DNA from 4 places in the Methylosinus sp. DMC45 genome. Region 1 is predicted to be linked to each of the others. Evidence: predicted binding sites of a transcription regulator. Region 1 holds the regulator's gene; each other region holds the start of a gene.
The links. Region 1 encodes LexA, which represses DNA repair genes until DNA is damaged. Its sites were predicted from a motif close to TGTTCNNNNTGTGTTCNG; they were not measured.

Region 1 (3,932 bases):
CTTGGCGGAGAGCTGCACATTCTCGAACGGGCCGGGCAGCGGCGCGCTCACCTTGGCGAGGCCGAGCGCATGGCGCAGCGAGGGCGAGGAGGCGGTGATCCGCCCCATATAGCGCGGTTTGGCGCCGAGCTGGCCGAAGCCCTCCGCCTCCAGCCGCACGCTGTCCGAATCGAGCCGCACCGTAACCGGCGTCTGCTCGCCGCGCAGCAGCGCGCCGGGCTTCAGCACCCAGAGCATGGCGCGCGGCCGCTCGCCGCCCCAGGAGAAAGCGGCGTCGAGCGTCGCCGGCGAGCCGACGGTGCGCCAGTCGAGCGTCGCGTCGATGTCCTGCAGCGTCTCCTCGCCGCCCGAATATTTGAGCCTCGCCACGCCGGAGACGATGGAGACGCCGCCGAGCCGGGCGCGATCGGCCTTCTCGGCCGCTGGCGTCGAGGGCCGCGCCGCCGCGGCGCGCACGGCGGCGCCGGCCGTGCTCATCGGCTTGCGATCGAGATCGACCTCTATCGACGGGCGGATGAGCTCGATATCGGCGATTTCCAAACGGCCGGCGAGCAGCGGCAGCAGCAGCACATTGCCGTGCAGCCTGTCCGCCTCGATGGTCAGCGCCGCGGTGGGATCGGCGAAGGCGATGCTGTCTATGGTGATGTGCGGGCGCGGCAGCAGCGAGAAGGTCGAGCGGCCCTTGGCGGCGATGAACAGGCCAGAGGAGGCGTTGAGCTGGCCGGAAATCTCCTCGAGCAGCGCATTGGTCGAGAAGGTCCAGGGCGCGAGGGCCGCGCCGAGCGCCACTGCGGCGACGGCGCAAAGAGCGATCAGCCAGCGGCGCGGCAGGCGCGGGAGAGACAGGCGGCGGCTTTGGCCCAAGGGCTTCGATCCTTCGATTTCGCGCATCGGGCCAGTCGAGTGCGACATTCCATCGTCCATGAAAAAAAGCGGGGCGGCCGCGGGCCGCTGGCGACGCAGCGCGCGCCCTCGGCGAAGGCGCGACACGAAACAACATGCCTTAATCGCTCGGCCGCTACGCGAAAAGGCCCGCGCGCCAAAAGCGCGCGAGGCCGGACCATGGCGGCAAAGGGCGGCGAGATCGTGGCGGCGCGCGGCTCTCAGTATTTGCGCAGAAGGCTGACCAGACGCCCCTGGATGCGGACGCGATCCGGCCCGAAAATGCGCGTCTCATAGGCCGGATTGGCGGCCTCCAGCGCTATGGAGGCGCCGCGCTTGCGCAGGCGCTTCAATGTCGCCTCCTCCTCGTCGATGAGGGCGACGACGATATCGCCGGTGTCGGCGCTGTCCTGCTTCTTCACCACGACGACGTCGCCGTCGAGAATGCCGGCCTCGATCATCGAATCGCCGCGCACCTCGAGCGCGAAATGCTCGCCGCCGCCGAGCATATCCGGCGACAGGCTGATGGTGTGGCTGCGATTCTGCAGAGCGGAAATGGGCGTGCCGGCGGCGATGCGGCCCATGACCGGAATCGCCACCTGCTGATCGGACTCAGGCTCGCCGGCGGGGACGGGCCGCACGCGGCCGAGCGCGCCCTCTATGACCGAGGGCGAGAATTTGCCGCCGCGCGCGGCGACGCGGGGCGTCGCCGATTCGGGGAGGCGCAGCACCTCGAGCGCGCGGGCGCGATTGGGCAGGCGGCGAATGAATCCGCGCTCCTCGAGCGCGAGAATGAGCCTGTGAATGCCGGATTTGGAGCGCAGATCGAGCGCGTCCTTCATCTCGTCGAAGGAGGGCGGCACGCCGGTCTCCTTCAGGCGCTCATGGATGAAGCGCAGCAGATCGCTCTGTTTCTTGGTCAGCATGGAAGCCCCCCGGCGCCGCCTGCCCGCGTCGCGCCACGTCCGAACCCGAGCATGATGCCGCGGGTTCATAAACAAATCATGAACGGGAGGATAGGCGTTCTCGGTGCGTTCCGCAAGGGAGCGCTTGAACGGCGAATGTAGCCACGATACCCTGAGGGCGCTTTCGTGCAAAAGGAGTTGTTGCCTTGATTCGTATTTCTGCGCCGTGGATAGTCGAGTCTGTGAAAACAATCGACAATCTTGATAGCCTCCAAGGAATAGAGAACCATTCAAATACCTTACTTGTGCTATTCGCCGCGCAGACAAAGATAATTCAATTGTACAGCCAAAGTTTTTACATGCATCATTTTAAGTCGTCATCGTCTCTTGCGAATCAACTACTTGAATGCATCGAAGAAGTAATCAAGAAAATAATTGATAAAAATGAACTTCCAGACGAATACGCCTCCAATCAAATAATAAATAAGAAAAAAGACTTCATTACCGCATTTATGGCCGACCTCGGTGTTTTGCCAATATACATAGCCACGCCAAAAGAAGGCTACGATATTGATAAACTAATATTCAATGGGAAATGCATTTTTCCAATTTCGATATCACAAAAAGCGCCAGACGCGGAAAAAGATTTAATGGAAGCTGGAAAATCTCTTGCTTTTGAATTGCCTACTGCTTGCGGATTTCACATTTTTCGTGCAACTGAATGCGTTGTGCGCAGATATTGGGATGCAGTATCTAAAGATGAGCCGAGACCATCATTACAAACATTGGGTAATTTTGCAGCAGAGCTAGAGAAACGACAGCTCGGTGACGCAAAAGTGGTAGAAGCACTAAAACAGATGACCAAACTCCATAGAAACCCGCTGATCCACCCGGAGGTAATTTTATCCGTTGAGGAAGCCATCAGCATTATAGGCATCGCAAGGAGCGTCGTGGGCGCCATGCTATCAGCATTACCCGACGTACTCGAAACTACGGGCTCGCCTCCTGGTCTTTCCACTCCGTAATCAGCAGATCGTAAAACATCGAGCGCAAAGCTGGTTCGTCGATCGCCACCTCTACTGCGCCGCCGCCGCCTCCACCCCCAGAATCGGCCGCACATGGCGCGCGAAATCCTCTAGCGAGCGCAAATTCTTCTCCGGGTCGCGGGAGATCGGCTTCAGCAATATCGCCCGCGCGTCGGTCTCCTCGCGATAGGCGGCGATCTTCTCCGCCACCTCGTCGAAATCGCCGATCAGCGAGCGTTGCAGCAGCCCCTCCTCCGTCAGCGAGGCCGGCGCGGCGCCGTCCTGGCGGGCGAAATTGCCGCGCATGCGCTCGGCGAAGCGGGAGAGGAAGGGAACGGCCTCGGCCAGCGCCTGCTCGCGGCGGGGAGCGGCGAAATAGAAGCGCGCCATGGTGAAGCGCGGATCGCCCTCCGGTCCCGCAGCCTCGCGATAGATGCGCAAGGTCTCTTTTATCTGCTCTATGGGGAAAGGCGGGCCGGCCATCACGCCATGGCCATTGCGCGCGGCGTAGCGAATCGCCCCCGGCGTCGTGGTGGCGAGATAGGTGGGGATGGGCTTTTGCAGCGGGCGCGGCGTGAGGCTGAGGCCATTGGCCTCGTAATGCGCGCCGGTGAAAGTCACTTTGTCTTCATAGAGCAGGCGGTTGACGAGGCCGAGCGCCTCCAGAGTCATCTCCCGCGTCGAATCCTTGCCGGCGCCGAAATGGCGATTCTGCAATTCGAACGGCCCGCCGCGCGCCACGCCGAAATCGAACCGCCCCTTGGAGAGAAGGTCGATGGTGGCGACATCCTCCGCCACCTGAATGGGATTGCGGAAGGCGAGCAGCACCGCCGCCGAGCCGAGGCGTATCGTGCTCGTCACGCCGGCGAGATAGGAGAGAAGCGTGAGAATGGAGGGGCAGGCGGCGTCCGGCTCGAAATGATGCTCGGCGACCCAGGCCTCCTCGAAGCCGAGCGCCTCGGCATGGCGCACGAGGCGCGTCTGCGTCTCGAAGCAACGCGCGAAATCCTGCTGCGGGTTTTCGTAAGTGGAGAAGACGCCGAACCGCATGGCGAAGGCCTCGGAATGCGCGCCGCCGTCCTTGCGCGCCTTGGCTATATACGGCAGTTACATATCGTAA
Region 2 (3,932 bases), on a different contig from region 1:
TGATGACGAGCACAGCATCAAACTCATCAATTTGAAGCTCACACTCGCAGTCAATGGCGGTCACAATGCGCAGCGCGAACGGCTAGGTTATTACACCAAGGCCCTCGCATCCCTTCACGCCTGAGTGTGCCGCCGAGCATGTTTCCGCAAGCCCCAGGAGCCGCCGTTCCCACCACTCGGAGGTGGAACTGAATTTTAGGTATCGATTTTACAATCAACGTCGATATCCTTGATAGCATAGGAAAACGCGATGGCTAAGAGTCTAGAGGACGCCTTGCAGGTTGTCGTCTCAGAAAAGCTCAGCTCGGTGACCTTCGTGATGGATTATTGGCAGCTCGCCTTCGATGTTCCTCTCTTGACGGTCTTGACTCGCGCGACCGTCAGAGAAAAGGCTTGGCAAGCATCGGACGGAGATGATGAATTTCGCAATCGGTTATGCGATTGCATCGGCCATGTCGTGAGCGCTGTGGACTTCCGACCGGGCGTATGCATTCTCTTTCGATTTGAGCAAGGCCTCAGCATCGAGGTTTCTCTCCGCGAACAAGATTACTGTTGCGCCGAGGCGATAATATTCTATCCATGCGGCGTTGGCGGAGAAATCTATATCGTCTAGCGAAGCAATAACTTTGTCTTTCGTCGGAACATCCATGGCGCGTCAGGCTTTCGATAGCTGAAGCCCCGACGAGGTCGCTTTTTTAGTCGAACGATGCCGATTCCCCGAACGCCCGCTTCGGCATCAAATGCGGCAATCGCAAAGGCGCGGACGGTTTCCCTTCGGGCAGACAACCCCTGAAGCGTTTCGCGTACCATCGCCTTCATCGTTCACTCCCATTTCCCCCGTATTTTCGCCCGCACATCGGCCCGCAGCCCACCTCCGGCGAGACGCTCGCCCGCCACCACCGCTGCCGCGGCCGGCCAGCTCACGCAGTCGAAACGCCCCAGCATTTCCGCCGGAATGAAGCGCGTTCGCGCGGCGTAGACATGCCGGTCGCCCTGCGCCGGCTGGCCATGGGTGAAAAATCGCTGCGGCGTCACCAGCCGCAGACTGTCCTTCGCGCGCGTCATCGCGACATAGAGCAGCCGGCGCTCCTCCTCTATCTCCGCCGCCGTTCCCGTCGCGAGATCGGAGGGGATGCAGCCGTCGACGCAGTTCAGCACGAAGACCGACTTCCACTCCTGCCCTTTGGCGGAATGGATCGTCGAGAGGATGAGATAATCCTCGTCGCGCAGCGGCGGGCCGGCCTCGTCGCTGGTCGCATCCGGCGGGTCGAGCGTCAGCTCGGTGAGAAAGCGCTCCCGCGAGGGATAGCAGGCGGCGATCTGCTCGAGCTGGACGAGATCGGCGAGGCGGCTCGGCGCGTCCTCGTGAAGGCGCTCGAGATGCGGCTCATACCAGCGGCGCGCCGCTTCCATTTCCGCCGGCCAGCCTTCTCTCGCATGGAGCACTTGCAGCGTCGCGACGAGGCCGCGCCACTCCTCGCCGGCGCGCGGCGGCGTCGGCGCCTCGGAGAGGCAGGCGAGCGGGTCCGGGCGCTCGATGAGGAAGTCGAGAATCTTCTGCGCGGACGAGGGGCCGACGCCGGGCAGGACTTGCAGAATGCGAAAGCCGGCGACGCGATCGCGCGGGTTCTGAGCGAAGCGCAGCAAAGCGAGCACATCCTTCACATGGGCGCTGTCGAGGAACTTCAACCCGCCGAATTTCACGAAGGGAATGTTGCGGCGCGCGAGCTCCAGCTCCAACATGGCGCTGTGATGCGAGGCGCGGAACAGCGCCGCCTGCTGTTTCAGCGTCATGCCGGCTTCGCGCGCCTCCAGCACGCGCTCGGCGATGAAACGCGCCTGATCGCTCTCGTCGCGCACGGCGACGAGCTGCGGCCGCTCCGCAGAGCGGCGCTCGGTCCATAGGTTCTTGGCGTAGCGCTCGGCGGCGAGCAAGATGACGGCGTTGGCCGCGGCGAGGATCGGCTCGGTCGAGCGATAATTGCGGTCGAGCGTGACGATTTTCGCCGGCGGCGTGAAGCTCTTCGGAAATTCCAGAATGTTGCGCACAGTGGCGGCGCGGAAGGAATAGATGGATTGCGCATCGTCGCCGACGACAGTGAGCCCCCGGCCCTTGGGCTTCAAGGCGAGCAGGATGGAGGCCTGGAGGCGATTTGTGTCCTGATATTCGTCGACGAGAATGTGATCGAAGCGGCCGCCGATCTCCTCCGCGAGGGCTTCGTCCTGCATCATCTGCGCCCAATAGAGCAGGAGATCATCGTAATCGAGCACATTCTGCGCCTGCTTCGCCTCGACATAGGCGGCGAATAAGCGGTGCAGCTCGTCATGCCAGCGGGCGCACCAGGGGAAGGCGCCGAGCAGCGCCTGCTCGAGCGGAATTTCGGCGTTCACGGCGCGGGAGTAGATCGAAAGACACGTGCCCTTGGTGGGGAAGCGGCTCTCGGTCTTGGAGAAGCCGAGCTCGTGGCGGATCAGATTCATCAGATCGGCGGAGTCTTCGCGATCATGGATGGTGAAGGCGGGATCGAGGCCGATGGCGCCGGCATATTCACGCAGCAGCCTCGCGCCGATCGCGTGAAACGTGCCCGCCCAGGCGAGGACATCGCCGCCGCCCTTTGCGCCCAGCGCCTCGGCGCAGATGCGCTCGACCCGACGCGCCATCTCGGCGGCGGCGCGGCGGGAGAAGGTCATCAGCAGCATTCGCTGCGGATCGGCGCCCCGGACGATGAGATGCGCGACCCGATGGGCAAGCGTGTTCGTCTTGCCGGAGCCGGCGCCAGCGATGATGAGCAGCGGACCGCCGGCGGAGGCCGACGAGCGGTCAGCAAGGCCGTGCTCGACGGCGCGGCGTTGTTCGGCGTTGAGCTTTTCGAGATAGGCGACGGCGGTTATGGGCGAATCGGCAGGGTGAGCGGGCCGGTGGACTGAACCACAATTCTTGTTTTGTTCGCAATGGCGGCGCGTCTAGCGGGAAGGCCCGTCACAGATTTTCGTAGGCGTCATGAGTGGATGCGCGGAGAGATAAGGCCCCGTCGGGCGTCGGAGTTCGTTTCACTCGCCTCCTGGAGCGAGGCGGGTTGGTTAGCGGCTGCGTTGCGGGGCATAGTCTCGTTCATTGGTCCGGCATCGCGCAGTCCAGCGCTTTGAGGGCGTCCAATGCGTAAGCCGAATAGGCGTGGCCGCGACCGAGACGCCGTAGGATGTCCAGATCGCCGCGATCTCCCAAGCAGCCGATTGTATCGAAAGCCAGGATCGGTCCCCACTCGATCATGGGAGCCTGATGGAAATACTCTACCTCGCACGCCTCTTCCAGGAACCTGCGAGCAAGCCGCAGGCATTCGACCGGATAAATCCGCCGAACGTCGAGCGGCTCGTAGGGCATCTTCACGTCGCCCCCGTGCTCGGTCATCGCGGCGTGGACTTCCGACAGACAGCCGATCACGAGGCCCGCGGGCGACGCCTCCAAATTCGCCCAGGCCCGCCCAGCCGCGGCCAGGTCGCCGGGCCGGCCGGATTCCGCGGCAAAGACCAGCACCCGGATTTCGTTGAGACAGATCTCGCGGGACTCGACACCGTCGGACGGCGGCAGGAGCGCGCCGTGACGCCCGAAGAATCTGAGGCTTTTCGTGAACGTGTGCCATTCATCCTGGGGGAATACGTTGGTCCTGTCCGGCAGCAATGTAAAACGCGCAAAAAGATCGGCATCCGTAGGATCGTCGAGCTTCAGAACCTCATCGCAGATCCATTTCAAGCTGATGCTGTGTTTTATCTCGACCGAGCCCAGCGCCCGCCGGTAAATCATGTGACGCTCGTGCTCCTCGAGGGCGTAGATTTCCTCGCAGTAGATGCCGTTGAAGGGATGATCGAACATCCGCGTGTAGACAGACAGGGCTAGGCTCAGGACCTATTAATTTCGAGTGAGGCGTGATTCA
Region 3 (3,932 bases), on a different contig from region 1:
TGGTCGAGCATCATGTCGGCGGCTATCTGAAAATCGCGCCCGAGCATACGGAGAGCGGTCCGCTCTCAAAGATGATGAAGCCGGGCATCGGCTCCTACGACCGCTTCAAGCGTCTGTTCGACGCCGCGGCGCAGGCGGCCAAGAAGCAATATTTTCTCATCCCCTATTTCATCGCCGCGCATCCCGGCACGAGCGACGAAGACATGATGAATCTGGCGCTGTGGCTGAAGAAGAACGGCTATCGCGCCGATCAGGTGCAGACCTATCTGCCCTCGCCCATGGCGCTGTCGACGGCCATGTATCATTCGGGCTTCAATCCGTTGAAGCCGGTGCGCCGCGGCGCGTCGGAAAAGGTCGACGCCGTGAAGGGCCTGCGCCAGCGGCGCTTGCACAAGGCCTTTCTCCGCTATCACGATCCCGAGAATTGGCCAGTGCTGCGCGAGGCGCTGAAAGCCATGGGCCGCGCCGATCTCATCGGCCCCGGCAAGCATCATCTCGTGCCGGGCTGGCAGCCGGCGGGCACCGGCAAGGCCGGCGAAGGCCGCCGCACAGGTCAGAAAAGCGCGCGGCCGCAGTCGCGGGAATTCCGAACGAATGGACTGCGCTCGCGCGGGCCTTGAACGCTTCGAGCTGCGCGAACTCTCGATGAAGCGCCGACTCTGCTCCCTCTCCCGCGAAAGCGGGGGAGGGGGCGCTCAGCGGACGCGAGACTCAAAACGGAATGTCGTCGTCCAGCTGATCCGCCAAGCGTCCGCCGCCGGCCGGCGCCGGCGAGCGCTCGGCGGGCGCACGCTCCATCGGCGAGGAACGGCCGAAGCTGGAGCCGCCGCCGCTCGACTGATAGGAGCCGCCGCCGCCTTCGTAATCGCCATCGTTGCGGCCGCCGCCCTTGCTGTCGAGCAGCTGAAGCTCGCCGCGGAAGCGTTGCAGCACGACATCCGTCACCTTGCGCTGCACGCCGTCCTTATCCTGATATTCGCGCGACTGCAGCTGGCCCTCGAGATAGACTTTGGAGCCCTTGCGGCAGTACTGCTCGGCGACCTTCCCCAAATTCTCGTTGAAGATCGACACATTGTGCCACTCGGTGCGGTCCTTGCGTTCGCCCGTGTTGCGATCACGCCAGGACTCCGTCGTCGCCACGGAAAAGGAGACGACGCGGTCCCCCGAAGGCAGCGTGCGCACTTCTGGATCGCGGCCGAGATTGCCGACCAGAATGACCTTATTGACCGCCATGACGCTTCTCCGCCTCGATGATGCTCGCGGCACCTTAGTCCGAAACGCGCGGGCGCGAAGGCGTTCCGCCGCCTTGTCCACAATTCACGCGCTGTTCTTTTTTTGTTCTAGCATCTCCCTCCCCGGCGCGCAACGCCTCGACGGATCGCTCATTGAGGATCCGACGACGAGGATCGTCGTCGGGCCTCCTGTGGGAAGCGACGGCCTTTGACGGAAGCAATTCGGGATGGTCGTTTCGCCGAGGCCCCGGCCGGCCCCGCGGACGAGAACTTTCTCTACCGCGTCGCCCCCAGGGGGCGATTTTCTCATTTCGATGAATGTTGTGGTGAGCGCGATGGGACTCGAACCCATGACCCTCTGATTAAAAGTCAGATGCTCTACCGACTGAGCTACGCGCTCGCTGGAACTCGCTTCGCGCCGCGGGGCTGCGCCCGCGCGGCTCGTCGTGACCCGGCGGCTCGACCCCTACCTGTTGGCGAGGGGCCGGTCAACCCCGGCTCGAGCGGATCGTTCCCTCATGCCAGCCACTTCACATAGAGCACGAACAGCCAGAACAAGACCGCCGAGACGATCGTCGTCGCGACGGCCTTCATCCACAGCTTGGGGGCCACGGGCGCGCCCGGATCCCCTCCCGCCGGCGTGTCGCCCTCCTCTTCCGAGGAGCGGACGCCGAAAGGAAGGATCGCGAACAGCACGATCCACCAGATCGTCAGATAGATCGCCACGGCGAGCGGCGTCGTGAATGGCAAGATCCGCGCTCCTCGACCTTTCGCTCGGGCTCCCGCCCTCGCTCGTTCAGGCCTGCTCGAGCTCCACCAGGGCCCCGTTGAAATCCTTCGGATGCAGGAAGAGCACCGGCTTGCCATGGGCGCCGATCTTCGGCTCGCCATCGCCCAGCACGCGCGCGCCGGCGGCTTTCAGCTGGTCGCGCGCCGTCAGAATGTCATCGACCTCATAGCAGAGATGATGAATGCCGCCGGCCGGATTTTTGGCGACGAAGCCGGCGATCGGCGATCCTTCGCCGAGCGGCTGCAGCAGCTCGATCTTGGTGTTGGGCAGCTCGACGAAAACGACCGTGACGCCGTGCTCGGGAAGAGACTCCGGCTCGGAGACCTTGGCGCCGAGCGTATTTTTATATGTCGCCGTCGCCGCCGCGAGGTCCGAGACGGCGATGGCCACATGATTCAAGCGTCCGATCATGACGTTTCCCTGAAATTTCTCCAGAGACCTAAATGCGTCATCACGCCTCGATGATCAATACATGCACTTGCGGTTTCTTGCCCCACACCGCATTGACGCTGGCGCGCACCGCGCGCTCCACCGCCGTCGCGGCGGCGTCGAAATCCCGTCGCTTCTGCCGCGGCAGATTGTCGAAGGTGCGGAAGATGGCGTCGTCAACCACCTCGCCCATATCCGCGCCGTCGCGCCCCTTTTTGGGCAGGCCGGAGATCAGCACATCGGGATCGCCGACGAGATCGCCGCGCTTGTCGATGGCGAGCGCCAGCGACACCACGCCGGAAAAGCTCAGCCGCGCGCGCTCGCGCACCGCGCCGTCATCCTCGGAGATCAGCACGTCGCCGTCCTTCAGCAGGCGCCCGGTCGGCGCCTTGCCGACAATCGCCGGCGCGCCCGGAAACAGGCGCACGATGTCGCCATTGCGGGCGCCGATCGTCGTCTCGACTCCCTTGCCCCTGGCGAAGGCGGCATGGACGGAGAGATGATGCCCCTCGCCATGCGCCGGCACCGATATGCGCGGCCGCACCCAATCATAGAGCTGCGCGACCTCGCCGCGGCGCGGATGGCCGGAGCAATGGACCAGATGATCGTGATCGGTGATGACCTCGACGCCCTGGTCGCAGAGCTTGTTGACGACCCGATGCACCTCCCGCGTATTGCCGGGAATGGCGCGCGAGGAGAAGATGACCGTATCGCCGGACGCGAGCTTGATGACCGGGTGCTCCTTCTCGGCGACGCGCGCCATGGCGGCGCGCGGCTCGCCCTGGCTGCCAGTCGCCAGCACCACGATCTTGTCGCGCGGCAGGGCGGTGAACATGTCGAGCGACAGAAAAGGCGGCAGTCCGTCGAGAAAGCCGCATTCGCGCGAAACCTGAATGACGCGCTCCATGGCGCGGCCGGCGATGACGACGCTGCGCCCGGCCGCCTGCGCCGCCTCCGCCACGGCGCGAATGCGCGCGACATTGGAGGCGAAGGTCGTCACCAGCACGCGCTGCTCGGCGTCGCCGATGAGCTTGCGCAGCGTCTGCGCGACATCGCTCTCGGAGAAGCTGTCGCCCTCGCGCAGAATATTGGTGGAATCGCAGATGAGCGCGTCGACGCCCTCGTCGCCGAGCGCCGTCAGCCGCGCGGCGTCGATGCGATGGCCGACGCCGGGCTCGGGGTCGATCTTCCAGTCGCCCGTGTGGATCGCGAGGCCGGCCGGCGTGCGGATCGCCAGCGCATTGGCCTCCGGAATCGAATGCGCGACGGCGACGAATTCCACGTCGAAGGGGCCGATGTCGAGACGCTGGCCCGTCGCCACGGTGACGACCTTTATGTTGGGCGAACCCGCCTCCTGCAGGCGGCGCGCCTCCAGCAGGCTCGCGGCGAATCGCGTCGCATAGACGGTGCAGCCGAGCTTGGGCCAGAGGAAGGAGAGCGCCCCTATGTGATCCTCATGGGCGTGGGTGATCACCAGCCCG
Region 4 (3,932 bases), on a different contig from region 1:
AAGCCTCCGTCGGGCTCGTCGCCGAGGCGGCCGGCGCCGCTCGTCTCCTCCCGCGCGATCTCGGTCTGCGCGCCGGCGGCGCGCAAAATCTCGGCCATGAACGGGCCTTCGAAGATCGTCGGCGAGACGATGAGGACGCGCGAGCCGGCGAGCGGCCGCTTGCGCTCGCGCGTGCGGTCGTCGAAGAGCGCATGCGGTCCACGCGGCAGGGTGAAGGCGAAGACCGCGCCGGCGCCGGCCTGCTCCTCTATCTCCAGCCGACCGCCCATCAGCGCGGCGAGATGGCGGGAGATGGCGAGGCCGAGGCCGGTGCCGCCATGGCGCCGCGTCGACGAGCCGTCGCCCTGCTCGAACTCTTCGAAGATGATCTCGCGCGCCGCCGGCGCGACGCCCGGCCCGGTGTCGGCGACGCGAAACGCTAGCGCGCCCTTGGCGTCGCGCTCGACGCGCAGGCCGACGCCGCCGCTCGCAGTGAAATTCACGGCGTTGCCGGCGAGATTGACCAGCACCTGGCGCACGCGCGCGGCGTCGCCGGCCACGATCTCCGGCGCGTCCGGCGCGATATAGCTCGCGATCTCGAGATGCTTGGCCTGGGCGCGCGGCGCCAGCAGCTCCACGACGCCCTCGACGAGCGGCGTCAGCGCGAAAGGCTCGACCGAAAGCTCGATCTTGCCGGCCTCTATCTTGGAGAAATCCAGAATATCGTCGATGAGCTGGGCGAGCGAGCGGCCGGAGGCGGCGATCGCCTCGACATAGCTCGCCTGCTCGGCGTCGAGGCGCGTCGCCGCGAGCAATTGCGCGAGGCCGAGCACGCCGTTGAGCGGCGTGCGGATCTCGTGGCTCACCGTGGCGAGAAAGCGTGATTTGGCTTGGCTCGCCGCCTCGGCGCGATCACGCGCGGCGGCGGCGGCGCGCAGCTCCCAGATTTCGTCGCGCAATCCCTCGAGCTCGGTCTCGACCGCCCGGCGCCGGCGCGCCCGCCGCGCGCGGGAGAGCCATAGCCAGACGGCGGGAGCGAGAATGGCGAAAAAGGCGAGAAGGCCGAAAACGCAAGGCGGAACAGCAGGCATGCGGGCGGTCCAAGGACATTCGACGAAGATGCAATTATTCCACGGCAATCGACAGAAAAGTGTGAATTGGGCTCAGGCGGCGACGCGGGCCCCGGCGCCGCCGCCGCGATAGGCGAGCGCTTCGGCGAGATGGCGGCGCGCTATGGCGTCCGAGCCGTCGAGATCGGCGATGGTGCGGGCGAGCTTCAGCGCGCGATGAAATCCCCGCGCCGAGAGGCCGAGGCGCTCGGCCGCCTCGCGAATCAGCGCCGTTCCAGAGGCGTCGAGCGCGGCGGCCTTCTCGATCGCGCTGGCCGGCGCGCTGGCGTTTGTGGTGGAGCCGGCGAGGCCGAGCGCCGCATAGCGTCGGCTTTGCCGCTCGCGCGCCGCGGCGACGCGCGCCGCCACCTCGGCCGAGCCTTCGGCCGGCGGCGGCAGCACGAGATCGGCCGCCGAGACCGCCGGAACCTCGATTCTGAGGTCGAAACGGTCGATCAGCGGGCCGGAGAGCCGCGCCTGATATTGGGCGATGCAACGGTCGTTGGGCTGGCGCCGGCAGGCGAAGCCCGGCTCCAGCGCATGGCCGCAGCGGCAAGGGTTCATCGCCGCGACGAGCTGAAAGCGGGCCGGATAGACGGCGCGGTGATTGGCGCGGGAGACGGCGACCTCGCCCGTTTCCAGCGGCTGGCGTAGGCCGTCGAGCGCCTGCGCCTGAAACTCCGGCAGCTCGTCGAGGAACAGCACGCCATTATGGGCGAGAGAGATCTCGCCCGGGCGCGCATGGGCGCCGCCGCCGACGAGCGCCGGCATGGAGGCGGAATGATGCGGCGCGCGAAACGGGCGCCGATCGGTGAGCTCGCCGCCGGCGATCTCGCCCGCGACGGAATGGATCATCGAGACTTCCAGAAGCTCGCGCGGCGACAGCGGCGGCAGAATGGAGGGAAGCCGCGCCGCCAGCATGGATTTGCCGGCGCCGGGCGGGCCGTTCATCAGCAGATTATGGCCGCCGGCCGCCGCGATCTCCAGCGCTCGCTTGGCGCTCTCCTGGCCTTTTATGTCGGAGAGATCCGGCAGCGCCGCGGCCGCCGCGCGCACGGCCGGCTCCGGCCGCGAGAGCGCCTGCACGCCTTTGAGATGATTGACGAGCTGGATCAGCGAGCGCGGCGCGATCACCTCCATGTCGCTCGACGCCCAGGCGGCCTCCGGCCCGCATTGGCGCGGGCAGATGAGCCCATGGCCGCGCATGTTGGCGGCGACCGCGGCGGGCAGCACGCCGGCGACCGGCGCGATCGCCCCATCGAGCCCCAATTCGCCGAGCACGGTGAAGCCGTCCAGCGCATCCGACGGAATGGCGCCGATCGCCGCCATCACGCCGAGCGCGATCGGCAGATCATAATGGCTGCCCTCCTTGGGCATGTCGGCCGGCGCGAGATTGACGGTGATGCGCTTGGCCGGCAGGGCGAGGCCGGAGGCGACCAGCGCCGCCCGCACCCGCTCCCGCGATTCGGCGACCGCCTTGTCGGCGAGGCCGACCAGGGTGAAAACGACATTGCCGCTGGCGATCTGCACCTGGACGTCGACGGGCTTGGCCTCGATGCCCTCGAAGGCGACCGTCGCGACTCTGACCACCATGACGAAAGCTCCGAGACCCCGATATCGCTCTGACGCAACCGCCGCCATAGTAGACGTGCGATTTCGCCCTCGCAAGAACAATATGAGAACGAAAATTGGCCATGCTTCGGCAACCGGGCGCTAACCGGCGAGAGCTAGTCTGGGGCCGGTTTCAGCATCGGCAATTTCGGCTCTCGCGAGAGCGTCGCCATCGTGCGGCCGCGCTCTCGTGAGCTAAAGCGTTTTGCGATCGGCCGTTCGATCGATCGGAATTCGCGCCGGGGGATACGCCTCTAGAGCGCAAAAGGGCTTCGCCCGAGAGATGGGGTCGGCGATATGTCGCAGATGAATCGGATGACGACGGCGCTCGGCGCCGCGGCTTTGGCTCTGGCGATCGGCTTCGGCGCGCCAAAGGCGCTGGCGGCCGAATGCGGGCGCAATGGCGAGGGCTTCGAGGCCTGGCTCACGGGCTTCGAGAAGGAGGCCGCGGCGGCGGGAATCTCCAAGGCGGCGATCGATTCGTCGCTGCGCGACGTCTATTACGACCGCTCGGTGATCTCGCATGATCGCGGGCAGAAAGTGTTCCGCCAGACCTTCGAGCAATTCTCCGCGCGCATGGCCAATTCCTTCCGCGTGAGCAAGGGGCGCGCGCTGCTGCAGAAGCACGCGGCGCTGTTCAAGCGCATCGAGCAGAAATATGGCGTGCCGGGGCCGGTCATCGTCGCGATCTGGGGGCTGGAGACGGATTTCGGCTCCTATCTCGGCGATTTCGCGACGATTCGCGCGCTGGCGACGCTCGCCTATGATTGTCGCCGCGCGGACAAGTTCCGCGCCGAGCTGCTGGACGCGCTGCGCATCGTGGAGCGCGGCGATCTCGATCCCGCGCAAATGCGCGGCGCCTGGGCCGGCGAGATCGGCCAGACGCAGTTCATGCCGTCGTCCTATCTGAAATTCGCAGTGGATTTCGACGGCGACGGCAAGCGCGATCTCGTTCACAATACGGCGGATGTGCTCGCCTCCACCGCCAATTTTCTGCATGGCTACGGGTGGAAGCCGGGCGCCGGCTGGGACGAGGGCGAGCCGAATTTTCCGGCGCTGCTCGAATGGAACAAGGCGAAGGTCTATTCCAAGACCATCGCTCTGCTCGCCGACAAGATCAAAGGCGACACGCGCGCATCGGGAATCGGCGATCCCGTCGAGACGGCGCGATGAGCGGCCGCCTCCCGCGGCCGGCGGAGGATCATTCCGCCGGCTCGGCCTCCGCCGTCTTCA

Region 2: the regulator LexA is predicted to act here: its motif matches at 2,934-2,951, upstream of ACT53T_RS02545 (ATP-dependent helicase).
Region 3: the regulator LexA is predicted to act here: its motif matches at 1,326-1,343, upstream of ssb (single-stranded DNA-binding protein).
Region 4: the regulator LexA is predicted to act here: its motif matches at 2,755-2,772, upstream of ACT53T_RS06025 (YifB family Mg chelatase-like AAA ATPase).

What each region holds. Positions count from the first base shown of each region.
Region 1 is NZ_JBQUZK010000038.1:41,332-45,263, forward strand. It holds gene ACT53T_RS10885 (AsmA family protein) at 1-864, opposite strand, end outside; gene lexA (transcriptional repressor LexA) at 1,104-1,808, opposite strand; gene ACT53T_RS10895 (hypothetical protein) at 1,994-2,812, shown strand; gene ACT53T_RS10900 (LLM class flavin-dependent oxidoreductase) at 2,864-3,862, opposite strand.
Region 2 is NZ_JBQUZK010000006.1:37-3,968, reverse strand. It holds gene ACT53T_RS02555 (glycoside hydrolase family 19 protein) at 1-124, shown strand, start outside; gene ACT53T_RS02550 (hypothetical protein) at 251-613, shown strand; gene ACT53T_RS02545 (ATP-dependent helicase) at 823-2,892, opposite strand; gene ACT53T_RS02540 (hypothetical protein) at 3,113-3,871, opposite strand.
Region 3 is NZ_JBQUZK010000035.1:238,141-242,072, forward strand. It holds gene ACT53T_RS09315 (YgiQ family radical SAM protein) at 1-620, shown strand, start outside; gene ssb (single-stranded DNA-binding protein) at 712-1,233, opposite strand; tRNA gene ACT53T_RS09325 (tRNA-Lys) at 1,557-1,632, opposite strand; gene ACT53T_RS09330 (DUF1467 family protein) at 1,749-1,982, opposite strand; gene mce (methylmalonyl-CoA epimerase) at 2,029-2,433, opposite strand; gene ACT53T_RS09340 (ribonuclease J) at 2,474-3,932, opposite strand, start outside.
Region 4 is NZ_JBQUZK010000019.1:306,116-310,047, reverse strand. It holds gene ACT53T_RS06030 (ATP-binding protein) at 1-1,070, opposite strand, end outside; gene ACT53T_RS06025 (YifB family Mg chelatase-like AAA ATPase) at 1,143-2,681, opposite strand; gene ACT53T_RS06020 (lytic murein transglycosylase) at 3,006-3,872, shown strand; gene ACT53T_RS06015 (hypothetical protein) at 3,901-3,932, opposite strand, start outside.